2 regions of the Massilia sp. P2_C2 genome follow, and region 1 is predicted to be linked to the other one. Evidence: predicted binding sites of a transcription regulator. Region 1 holds the regulator's gene; the other holds the start of a gene.
The links. The regulator HrcA, encoded in region 1, represses chaperone genes, less so after heat shock. The targets are predictions, from matches to a motif close to TTAGCACTCNNNNNNNNNGAGTGCTAA.
Positions count from the first base shown of each region.

Region 2: rpoH (RNA polymerase sigma factor RpoH) is a predicted target of HrcA. The motif match lies at 1,239-1,265, and genes of this name have one in related genera.

Region 1 covers NZ_JBFUDR010000408.1:195-4,289, forward strand. Annotated here, with positions in the region: gene AC1DYX_RS28180 (barstar family protein) at 1-235, opposite strand, end outside; gene dapB (4-hydroxy-tetrahydrodipicolinate reductase) at 320-1,144, opposite strand; gene AC1DYX_RS28190 (outer membrane protein assembly factor BamE) at 1,141-1,758, opposite strand; gene fur (ferric iron uptake transcriptional regulator) at 1,965-2,393, shown strand; gene hrcA (heat-inducible transcriptional repressor HrcA) at 2,410-3,423, opposite strand; gene AC1DYX_RS28205 (HAD family hydrolase) at 3,479-4,095, opposite strand, start outside.
Region 2 covers NZ_JBFUDR010000021.1:433-6,077, reverse strand. Annotated here, with positions in the region: gene AC1DYX_RS04330 (cell division ATP-binding protein FtsE) at 1-36, shown strand, start outside; gene ftsX (permease-like cell division protein FtsX) at 33-953, shown strand; gene rpoH (RNA polymerase sigma factor RpoH) at 1,397-2,287, shown strand; gene AC1DYX_RS04315 (dienelactone hydrolase family protein) at 2,529-3,413, opposite strand; gene AC1DYX_RS04310 (acyltransferase family protein) at 3,462-4,631, opposite strand; gene AC1DYX_RS04305 (glutathione S-transferase) at 4,791-5,387, shown strand; gene AC1DYX_RS04300 (hypothetical protein) at 5,483-5,645, shown strand, end outside.

The DNA of each region.
Region 1 (4,095 bases):
CATCCGGCGCCCGTTCGCGCATGGCCTCGGCGTGCGTCACGACGATGTGCAGCACCTCATCCTCCTTCAGGCGGATGCTGCTCATGCCATCTTCATCGCGCAGATAGCTCAGGCAATCGACCCAGGAATCCATGGTGTGCGGATACGAATCGGGAAAGCCGAACGCACGCTGGCTCTCGACATGAAAGCTTTCGGCGTCCGTGATCGCGGCGCCGTTCAGTTCGACGGTAGCCATGGGAGTCTCCTAAAAATACCCGCTTCACGGCCAGTATGCCAGCAGATCGCCGGCAAAGCCGTCCAGTTCGGCGGGTGTGCGGAATCAGCCCTTGAGGCCCAGGCTTGTGAGCCCCAATACGTCCTGCATGTCGTACAGGCCGGTCGGCTTGTCGGCCAGGAAACGCGCGGCGCGCAGCGAACCCTGGGCGTAGCTGACGCGGCTGCTCGACTTGTGGCTGATCTCGATGCGCTCGCCGATGCCGGCGAACAGCACGGTGTGGTCGCCCACGATGTCGCCGCCGCGCACGGTGGCGAAGCCGATCGTCGAGGGGTCGCGCTCGCCCGTCACGCCTTCGCGGCCGTAGACGGCGCAGTCCTTCAGGTCGCGGCCGAGGGCGTCGGCGATCACCTCACCCATCTTCAGCGCCGTGCCGGACGGGGCGTCGACCTTGTGGCGGTGGTGGGCTTCGATGATCTCGATGTCATAGCCCTCAGAGAAATTCTTGGCCGCCATTTCCAGCAGCTTCATCGTGACGTTCACGCCGATGCTCATGTTCGGGGCGAACACGATGGCGGTCTTGTCGGCGGCGGCGCGGATGGCGGCCTTGCCGGCGTCATCGAAACCGGTGGTGCCGATGATCATCTTGATGCCGTGGGCCGCGCAGTATTCCAGATGGTTCAGCGTGCCTTCCGGACGCGTGAAGTCGATCAGGTAATCGGCGTCCGCCAGGCCCTTGTCGAGGTCGGACTGGATCACGACGCCGGTCAGCTGGCCGGAAAACGCGCCGGCATCGGAACCGATGAACGGATTGCCTTCGCGGTCGAGGGCGCCGGCGAGCCGGGCGTCCGGTGCGGCGGCGATGGCTTCGATCAGCATGCGGCCCATGCGGCCGCTGGCGCCGGCAACGGCGATTTTCAGTTGAGTCATTGTTGTCCTCCGCCCTTGGCGGCTTCGTCACGTTTGCGTTTCAGTTCGTCCAGCGATTCCTCTTCGGACTTCGTTTCGTATTTCGAGATACCGATCAGGCGATTGATGTACTCGCGTTCCGTCGGCAGGTTGCCACCGTCGAAGTGGTCGACCTTATCATCCTTGAAATACACCGTGACGCGGCTGGTGGTCAGTTCGCCGTTGCCGCGCGCGAGGTAGAACGGATAGTCCCAGCGGTCGGCGTGGAAGGCATCCATCAGCAGCGGGGTGCCGAGGATAAATTTAACCTGGTCGCGGGTCTGGCCGACCTTCAGCTGGTTCAACATTTCCTGCGAGACGAAGTTGCCCTGCTGGATGTCCGGACGGTAGGGCGAGAAGATCCAGAGGAATTTCTGCAGCTTGGTGACGGTCGTGGTCTGCGCGCCGGAATTCGCGATTGCCGCGGACTTGCTGGCATCGGCGGCGACCGCGGCCGGGGCGGTGCTCACCGGTTCCGCCGGCTTGGTCTGGTTGCGCCAGGACGCACAGCCGGAGACCGCCAGCGTCATGCAGGCGAGCCCGGCCACGAGCGCTGCCCGCGCGTGGGAACGATGTAAAACGGCTTTAATGCGCATATCTGACCTTAAAAATCAATCGCCGGAAGTCCGTCAACCGTCGCGAGCGGCAGCGGTTACGGCCGAGAAGCGCAGCTGTACAAGACGTACAGCGAGCATCGCAGGCTGGAACCGCAACGCGCAGCAGGTTGGCGGGCTTACGAGTGAGCGGGAGCTTGTAAAACGCTATATCATAAAGCACTCCGCCCATATCCGAGTAACAAAACATGAGTAACAATCCTACCGACCTGAAGGCCAGCGGCCTGAAAGCGACCTTGCCGCGCCTGAAAATCCTGGAAATTTTCCAGAACAGCGCGGTGCGGCACCTGACGGCGGAAGACGTGTACAAGACCCTGCTGAACGAGAACATGGACGTGGGTCTGGCTACCGTCTACCGGGTGCTGACCCAGTTCGAGCAGGCTGGCCTGTTGAACCGCAATCATTTTGAAACCGGCAAGGCAATCTACGAGCTGAACGCCGGCTCGCACCACGACCACCTCGTCTGTCTTGACTGCGGCCACGTGGAAGAGTTCTACGACGACGAGATCGAAAGCCGCCAGCAGAAGATCGCCAGCGAACGCGGCTTCAAGATCGCCGAGCACGCCCTCGCCATCTACGGTCATTGCCAGAAGACGGATTGCCCGCACCGGCATTGATCCGCATCCGCTATCGTCAGGGTTGGCTCAGTGCGCTCGACAGCAGCTTGGCCGTGATGTCGACGATCGGGATCACCCGCTCGTAGGCCATGCGCGTGGGGCCGATGACGCCGAGGGTACCGACGATCTTGCCGTTCACTTCGTACGGCGCGGTGACGACGCTCATCTCGTCCATCGGCACGAGCTTCGATTCGCCGCCGATGAAGATCTGCACGCCGCCGGCCCGGCTCGACACGTCCAGCAGCTGCATCAGGCCCGTCTTCTGCTCGAACATCTCGAACAGCTGGCGCAGCGAACTCATGTTGGAAGACAGGTCGGCCACGGACAGCAGGTTGCGCTCGCCGGCAATGACCATGTCGTCCGTCTCGGCCAGCGCCTCGCTGCCGGCCTCGACCGCCGCCTGCATCAGGCGGCCCATGTCGTCGCGCAGCTGGCGCAGTTCTCCCGTCAGGCGCGTGCGCACCTCGTCGAACGACAGGCCGGCGAAATGCTGGTTCAGGTAATTCGCCGACTGGATCAGCTGCGTCGGCGAATAATCGACGTCGGTCAGCAGCAGCCGGTTCTGCACGTCGCCGCGCGGATCGACGATCACGAGCAGGATGCGCTTTTCCGACAGGCGCAGGAATTCGATCTGCTGGAACGCCGATTCACGCCGCGGGCTCTGGACGACGCCGGCAAACTGCGACAGCGACGACAGCACCTGGGCCGCGTTGGCGATCACTTTCTGCGGCTGGTGCGCGGGCAGGCGCATGCCGGCCTCGACGGCGTTCTCGTCGATCTGCTGCACGGTCAGCAAGGTGTCGACGAACAGGCGGTAGCCGCGCGGCGTGGGAATCCGGCCGGCCGACGTGTGCGGGCTGGCGACATAGCCCATTTCCTCGAGATCGGCCATGATGTTGCGGATCGTGGCCGGCGAGAGGTCGAGGCCGGAGATCTTCGACAGCGCGCGCGAACCGACCGGCTGGCCGTCGGCGATGTAGCGCTCGACCAAGGCCTTCAGCAGGGTTTGTGCACGATTATCGAGTTGCATGGCTAAAAACGGGTTTCATTTCTGTCATTATGCACGTTCGATCGCCGCTTGTGCGTCATGCCCGCATCTCGTCGTGCTCGCGCTTGAGCCAGTCGAGCAGTTCGTCGAAGTCGCGTACGATCGCATCCGGCACCACCTCGTGCTCCAGGTGCTTCGTGGAACCCGTGCGGTTCATCCACACGGCGCGCAGGCCCGCGCGCTGGGCGCCCCGCACGTCGAGCAGCACGTCGTCGCCGACATAGACCGCATCCTCGGGCGCCACGCCCAGTTCTCTGCAGGCGGCCAGGAAGATCGCCGCCTCGGGCTTGGCCACGCCGAACTGGGGCGCAGCCACCGACACCTTGAAATGGTGCGCCAGGCCGATCGTGCGCAGGTCGGCATTGCCGTTCGAAATCGAACCGACCAGCACCCGGTTCTTCAGGCGCAGCAGGCCCGGCAGCACATCGTCGTACGGGACCACGGCGTTACGCGCGGCAAAGAACTGCGCCATCGCATGCTCGACCTTGGCGGCATTCTCGCCCGCTTCCTGGAACGCGGCCAGCAGGCCGGCCTGGCGCAGCTTGCCCAGGTCGAGGTGAAATTCGGGCTTGCGCGCCAGCAGTTCCAGGCGCGCCTGGCGCAGGGTGTCGATGGTGAAGCGCTCGGCCACGCGCGGCGCGTGCTCGCGCAACC
Region 2 (5,645 bases), on a different contig from region 1:
CTCGAACATGGCCAGGTGGTGGGAGGTGCCGCATGAACATCTGGTTCCGCCAGCACCGCTTTGCGCTCGGCGCAGCGTTGTCCCACGTGCGCAAGGCGCCCGGCAGCTTCCTGTTCAACGTGCTCGTCGTCGCCGTCGCGCTGGCCCTGCCCTTCGCCGGCGTCACCCTGCTCGACAACGTCCGGCCCCTGTCGGAAGAATTGTCCGTCGATCCGGAAATCAGCCTGTTCCTCAAGACCGACACGCCGCGCGAGCAGGCACAGGCGCTGGCCCCGCAACTGCAGCGCATCCTGCACGGGAGCCATGCGAAAGTCAGCTTCGTGCCGCGCGAGCAGGCGCTGGCCAGCCTGAAGGAAAAGAGCGGCCTCTCCGACGTGATCGCCACGTTGGGCGATAACCCGTTGCCGGACAGCTATGTGATGAAGCTGGAAGGCTTCGCCAGCGGCGCCGAGGCCGCCCGCGTGGACGGCATCGCCGAACAGATGCGCGCGCTGCCTGGTGTCGACACCGTGCAGGTCGATTCGGCCTGGGTCAAGCGCCTGGCCGCCCTGCTGGGCGTGCTGCGCCTCGCACTGTTGCTGCTCGCACTGACGCTGGGCGTCGTCGTGATCGCCGTCGTGTTCAATACCATTCGCCTGCAAGTGCTGACGCAGCGGGAGGAAATCGCCGTGTCGAAACTGCTGGGCGCGACGGACAACTTCATCCACCGCCCGTTCTACTACACGGGTGCCCTGCTGGGCCTGTGTGCCGGCGCCGTGGCGCTGGGGGCGGTGGCGCTGGCGCTGCGTCCGCTGAACACGGCCATCGCCGAGTTCGCCCGGCTGTATGCGTCGGAATTCCAGTTGGCCGCCCTGCCACCGCTCGGCATGGCCGCGTTGCTGGCGATCAGCGCCGGGCTCGGACTCGTTGGCGCCATGTTGTCGGTGCAGAGGCATCTGGCGCGGCTCAACTAAGTTTTTATTCTGCTCAACGTCGCGCGAACCCGTCCGCTGCTGGCCAGTCAAATCCAGCAGCGGACGCGAGGCATGCGCCTACACGGCAACGTGCGCTAACCAACAGAAGCCGCAGCACGCGTCGCCTAATCTGTCATCCATGAAATTCAATCGATACGAGCGACACATTTGACCCAAATCAACTGAGCCACTCGCGTCTGCTCTAGAGTGGAATCGCCCTGATTTCGGTTCCCATAGGCAATTCTTTAATGAAGCTTAAACCCGTCCAAGGGGATATGGTGGCGCCTAGCACTCACCTCAAGAGAGTGCTAATATTACGCCAGACTATCGCGGGAAATGGTTTTGATAGCACCGTCAGCATCCCGACACAAGCCAGCCAGCTGCGCCTTCGGGGCTCTGGAGATGGCGAGACGATGCAGCAGCTTAAATCAGAGGGAGTGACTATGTCCGCACAATCCGCATTGGTTCCGGCCGGCAGTCGTGCTCTGGGACTGGGTTTCAGTGGCAATCTTGGCAATATCGATGCCTATATCTCGGCAGTGAATCGCCTGCCGATGCTGTCCCACGAAGAAGAGGTTTCGCTGGCTACGCAGTTGCGGGATAAGAACGACCTGGACGCCGCACAAAAACTCGTGATGTCGCACTTGCGCCTGGTCGTGTCGATCGCGCGCGGTTACCTGGGCTATGGCCTGCCCCACGCCGACCTGATCCAGGAAGGCAATATCGGCCTGATGAAGGCAGTCAAGCGCTTCGACCCGAACCAGGGCGTGCGCCTGGTGTCCTACGCCATGCACTGGATCAAGGCCGAGATGCACGAATACATCCTGAAGAACTGGCGTCTGGTCAAGGTCGCAACGACCAAGGCGCAGCGCAAGCTGTTCTTCAACCTGCGCAGCAATAAGCAGGGTCTTGACGCCATGTCGCCGCAGCAAGTCGACGATCTCGCCAAGTTGCTGGACGTCAAGCGCGAGGAAGTGATCGAGATGGAAACGCGCCTGTCCGGCCGCGACATCGCACTGGAAGCACCGACCGACGACGAAGACGACAAGTTCTCGCCGATCGCCTACCTGTCTTCGGACCAGCAGGAGCCGACGAAGGTCCTGGAAGGCGAAGAAAAGGTTCGCCTGCAATCGGAAGGCCTGGAAACGGCCTTGTCGAAACTGGACCCGCGTTCGCGCCGCATCGTGGAAGCACGCTGGCTGGCCAACRACGACGGTTCGGGTGCCACGCTGCACACGCTGGCCGAAGAGTTCGGCGTATCGGCCGAGCGCATCCGCCAGATCGAATCGGCCGCACTGAAGAAGATGAAGACCGCGCTGTCGGCTTACGTGTAAGCCCTCTTCTCGGCCAACGACAAAGGCACCTGCGGGTGCCTTTTGTTTTGCCCGCAAAATTCGGGGTCAGAGCACAAATTTCCGAAAATTCGGGGTCAGAGCCCTTTTTGCCGCCCTGTCATCATCCACCATCACCGGCAAATCGACGCGAACAGCTATTTTTCTCGCACATCAGAAAACGTGCTCTGACCCCGAATCTCGGGAAAAAAATGCTCTGACCCCGAATTTACTGACCCCGAATTTAGGCAAGCTTTGTCTTGAAGAACGCCATCGTCCGTCCCCACGCCAGCTTCGCCGCAGCCTCGTCGTAGCGCGGCGTCGTGTCGTTGTTGAAGCCATGCTCGACGCCCGGGTAGACGAAGTGCTGGTAGTCGACGTGGTTCGCCTTCAACGCGGCCTCGTAGGCTGGCCAGCCGGCCAGGATGCGTTCGTCCTTGCCGGCATCGTGGATCAGCAACGGCGCACGGATGCGCGCGGCGTCCGCGGCCGGCGGCTGCATGCCGTAGAACGGCACGGCGGCCGCCAGGTCCGGCAACTGCGTCGCGAGATAATTGGCGATGCCCCCGCCGTAGCAGAAGCCCACCACGCCGACCTTGCCCGTGCCCTGCGGCAGCGTCGCCAGCGCATGGGCGGCCGCGATGAAGTCGGCACGGGTCCTGGTTTGATCCAGCCTGGGGAACAGGTCCCGCGCCTTGTCCTCGTCGCCCGGGTAGCCGCCCAGCGGGTACAGCGCGTCCGGGGCGAAGGCGACATAACCGTCGAGCGCGATACGGCGCGCGATGTCCTCGATGTGCGGGTTCAGGCCGCGGTTTTCGTGCACGACGAGGATCGTCGGCAACTTACCCTTCGCATGCGCCGGCTCGGCCAGGTAGCCGTGGACCTTGCCGTAGCCCTGCGGCGACGGGAAGTCGACATAGGCCGTCTTCAGGCGCGCGTCCGCGAACGCGACCAGGGGCGCGGCGAACGATGGCGATAATTGCGCCAGCAACGTGGCGGCCGTTGTGCCGCCGGCGGCATAACGGCCCGCACGCGCAAGGAAATCGCGGCGCGATACGCGTCCGTGCACATAGCCATCGAACAATTTCAATACCTCGGGGTCGAAATCCGCTGCGGTCAAACGCGTCATCTGTACTCTCCGGTCCGGTTGAGATGAGCGCCAGCATACGCCGGTTTTTCAGATCCGGATCACGATCCGCCTGCGGTACAACTGCCAGAGCCCTGCGCCGAGCACACCCAGCAGCAAGGCCGAATACGCGGCCGATGCCACCCGGGCCTCCGGGATCAGGCGGGCCAGCATGTCCGCCAGCAGGTCGTGCCCGCTGCCAACGCTTCCCAAAGACAGTTGCATGGCGGTATCGATCAGCGTGATGCCGACGAAGGCCAGCGTCGCATTCGTGCCGAACGCAAGCACCGGCCGTGTCCACGCCGGCGCCTCCGTACCGGGCGGTACGAGGCGGATCAGGATCAGCAGTGCCAGCAGCGAGAATCCGCCGGACGCGAGCGCAAAGCTCGGCGTCCACAGCTTCTTGACCATGGGTACGAGTGGATCGAGCAGGAACCCGGTCAGCAAACAGGCCACCCCGGCGATGGCAAGGGCCGTCAGTGTGGCCGGCTTGTGCGAGCGCATCAGCAGCACGGACGCCGTCACGCCGAGCAGCATGTTGACGAGTGCGCCCAGCGTCGACACGAGGCCTTCCGGATCGTAGGTGACGACGTCGCCCGTTCGCCCCCACGGCCACAAATGGGCGACACCGAACAAGGCGCGGTCGACGACGGCCGGCAGCGCATGCGCCGAATCGAAGCAGGCACGGCCGCAGCCGGGTGCGTCCCATGCGAGCAGCAGCGCAGCGTAACCGGCCAGCAGGACGAGCAGCGCCGTGACCAGCGCCGCGACCGACGGGCCGTCGCGGCGCGCCACCAGCACACAGCCGGTGCCGGCGATGGCGTAGCACAGGCCGATGCGCTGCAGGATGCCCGGCAAGCGCACGTGAGCAACGTCGAAACCGGGCAGCAGGTTCAACAGGACGCCGAGTGCGACGAGCACGGCGGCACGACGCCACACGTGCCGGACGAGGGCCGCCCTGTCCTGTGCTTCCCGCCGTCGCATTGCGTACGGCAGGGCGGCGCCGGCACAGAACAGGAAAGCCGGGAAGATCATGTCGGCGATGGCGAACCCGCGCCAGTCGGCGTGTGTCAGGAACGTGAAACGGTGGTCCCAGCCGCCCGCATACGCGACCATGACCATGCCCATCACAGCGAGGCCGCGGAACAGGTCGACGGCCAGCACGCGCGGCGCCTGCGCGGCCGGTGTCCGCCGCGTATCCGTCCCGCGTTCCCGCGCCATTCTTACCACGTCACCCATCCTCTCCCCCTCGTTGCCCGGTTATGAAAACGATTTCAAATATCGGCTGCGCCGCCCGTGCCGTCAAGTCACGATGCATGGCCTGCATCATTGCCGCAAAGGCAATAGAATAAAAGGCCATCGCACCCACCAGGAGACCCCATGCAACTCATCGGCATGCTCGATTCGCCCTTCGTCCGCCGCGTCGCCATCACGCTGGACCTGCTCGACATCCCGTTCGAACACAAGGCGTTGTCGGTGTTCCGCAACTTCAATGCCTTTGCCGCCATCAATCCGGTGGTCAAGGCGCCGACGCTCGTACTGAACGACGGGACGGTGCTGATCGATTCCACGCTGATCATCGAGTATGCCGAGGCGCTGGCCGGCCGCTCCCTGCTGCCGGGCGCCCCTGCCCCGCGCGCGCAAGCCCTGCGCGCCATCGGCCCGGCGCTGGCCGCCTGCGAAAAGACGGCGCAGGTCGTCTACGAATACCAGTTGCGCCCGCCCGAGAAACAGCACCAGCCCTGGCTCGACCGTGTGCAGGAACAATTGCTGGCCGCCTGCCGCCAGCTGGACGGGGAAGCGGACGCGCTCGACATCGTCGACCTCGGCCAGGCCGCCATCACGGCTGCGGTGACATGGTCGTTCATCCAGCTGATGGTGCCGCAGATCGTCTCGCCCGCCGACTTTCCCCGCCTCGCGGCCTGGGCGACGCGGGCGGAAGCATTGCCCGTGTTCCGCCGCTACCCGATCGTCTGACCGGCCGCGACCGGCATCCCACGGCCGGGCCAAATCGCGCCGGCCCGGGCTGGCGAGTTTGCTATTATTGGCTTTATGCAAACAAAGGACGCCCCATGACGCTGCCGCGACCGCTTGCCGCCCTGGTTGCCCTGGCGCTCGCGCTGCTGCTGGCCGGCTGCACCACACCGCCGCCGCCCGACGCCGTCTATCCGCTCCGGCCCGAACAGAGCGTCGTGCTGGCGCGCGGGCTCGTCCTCACCTACGACAGCTTCAGCG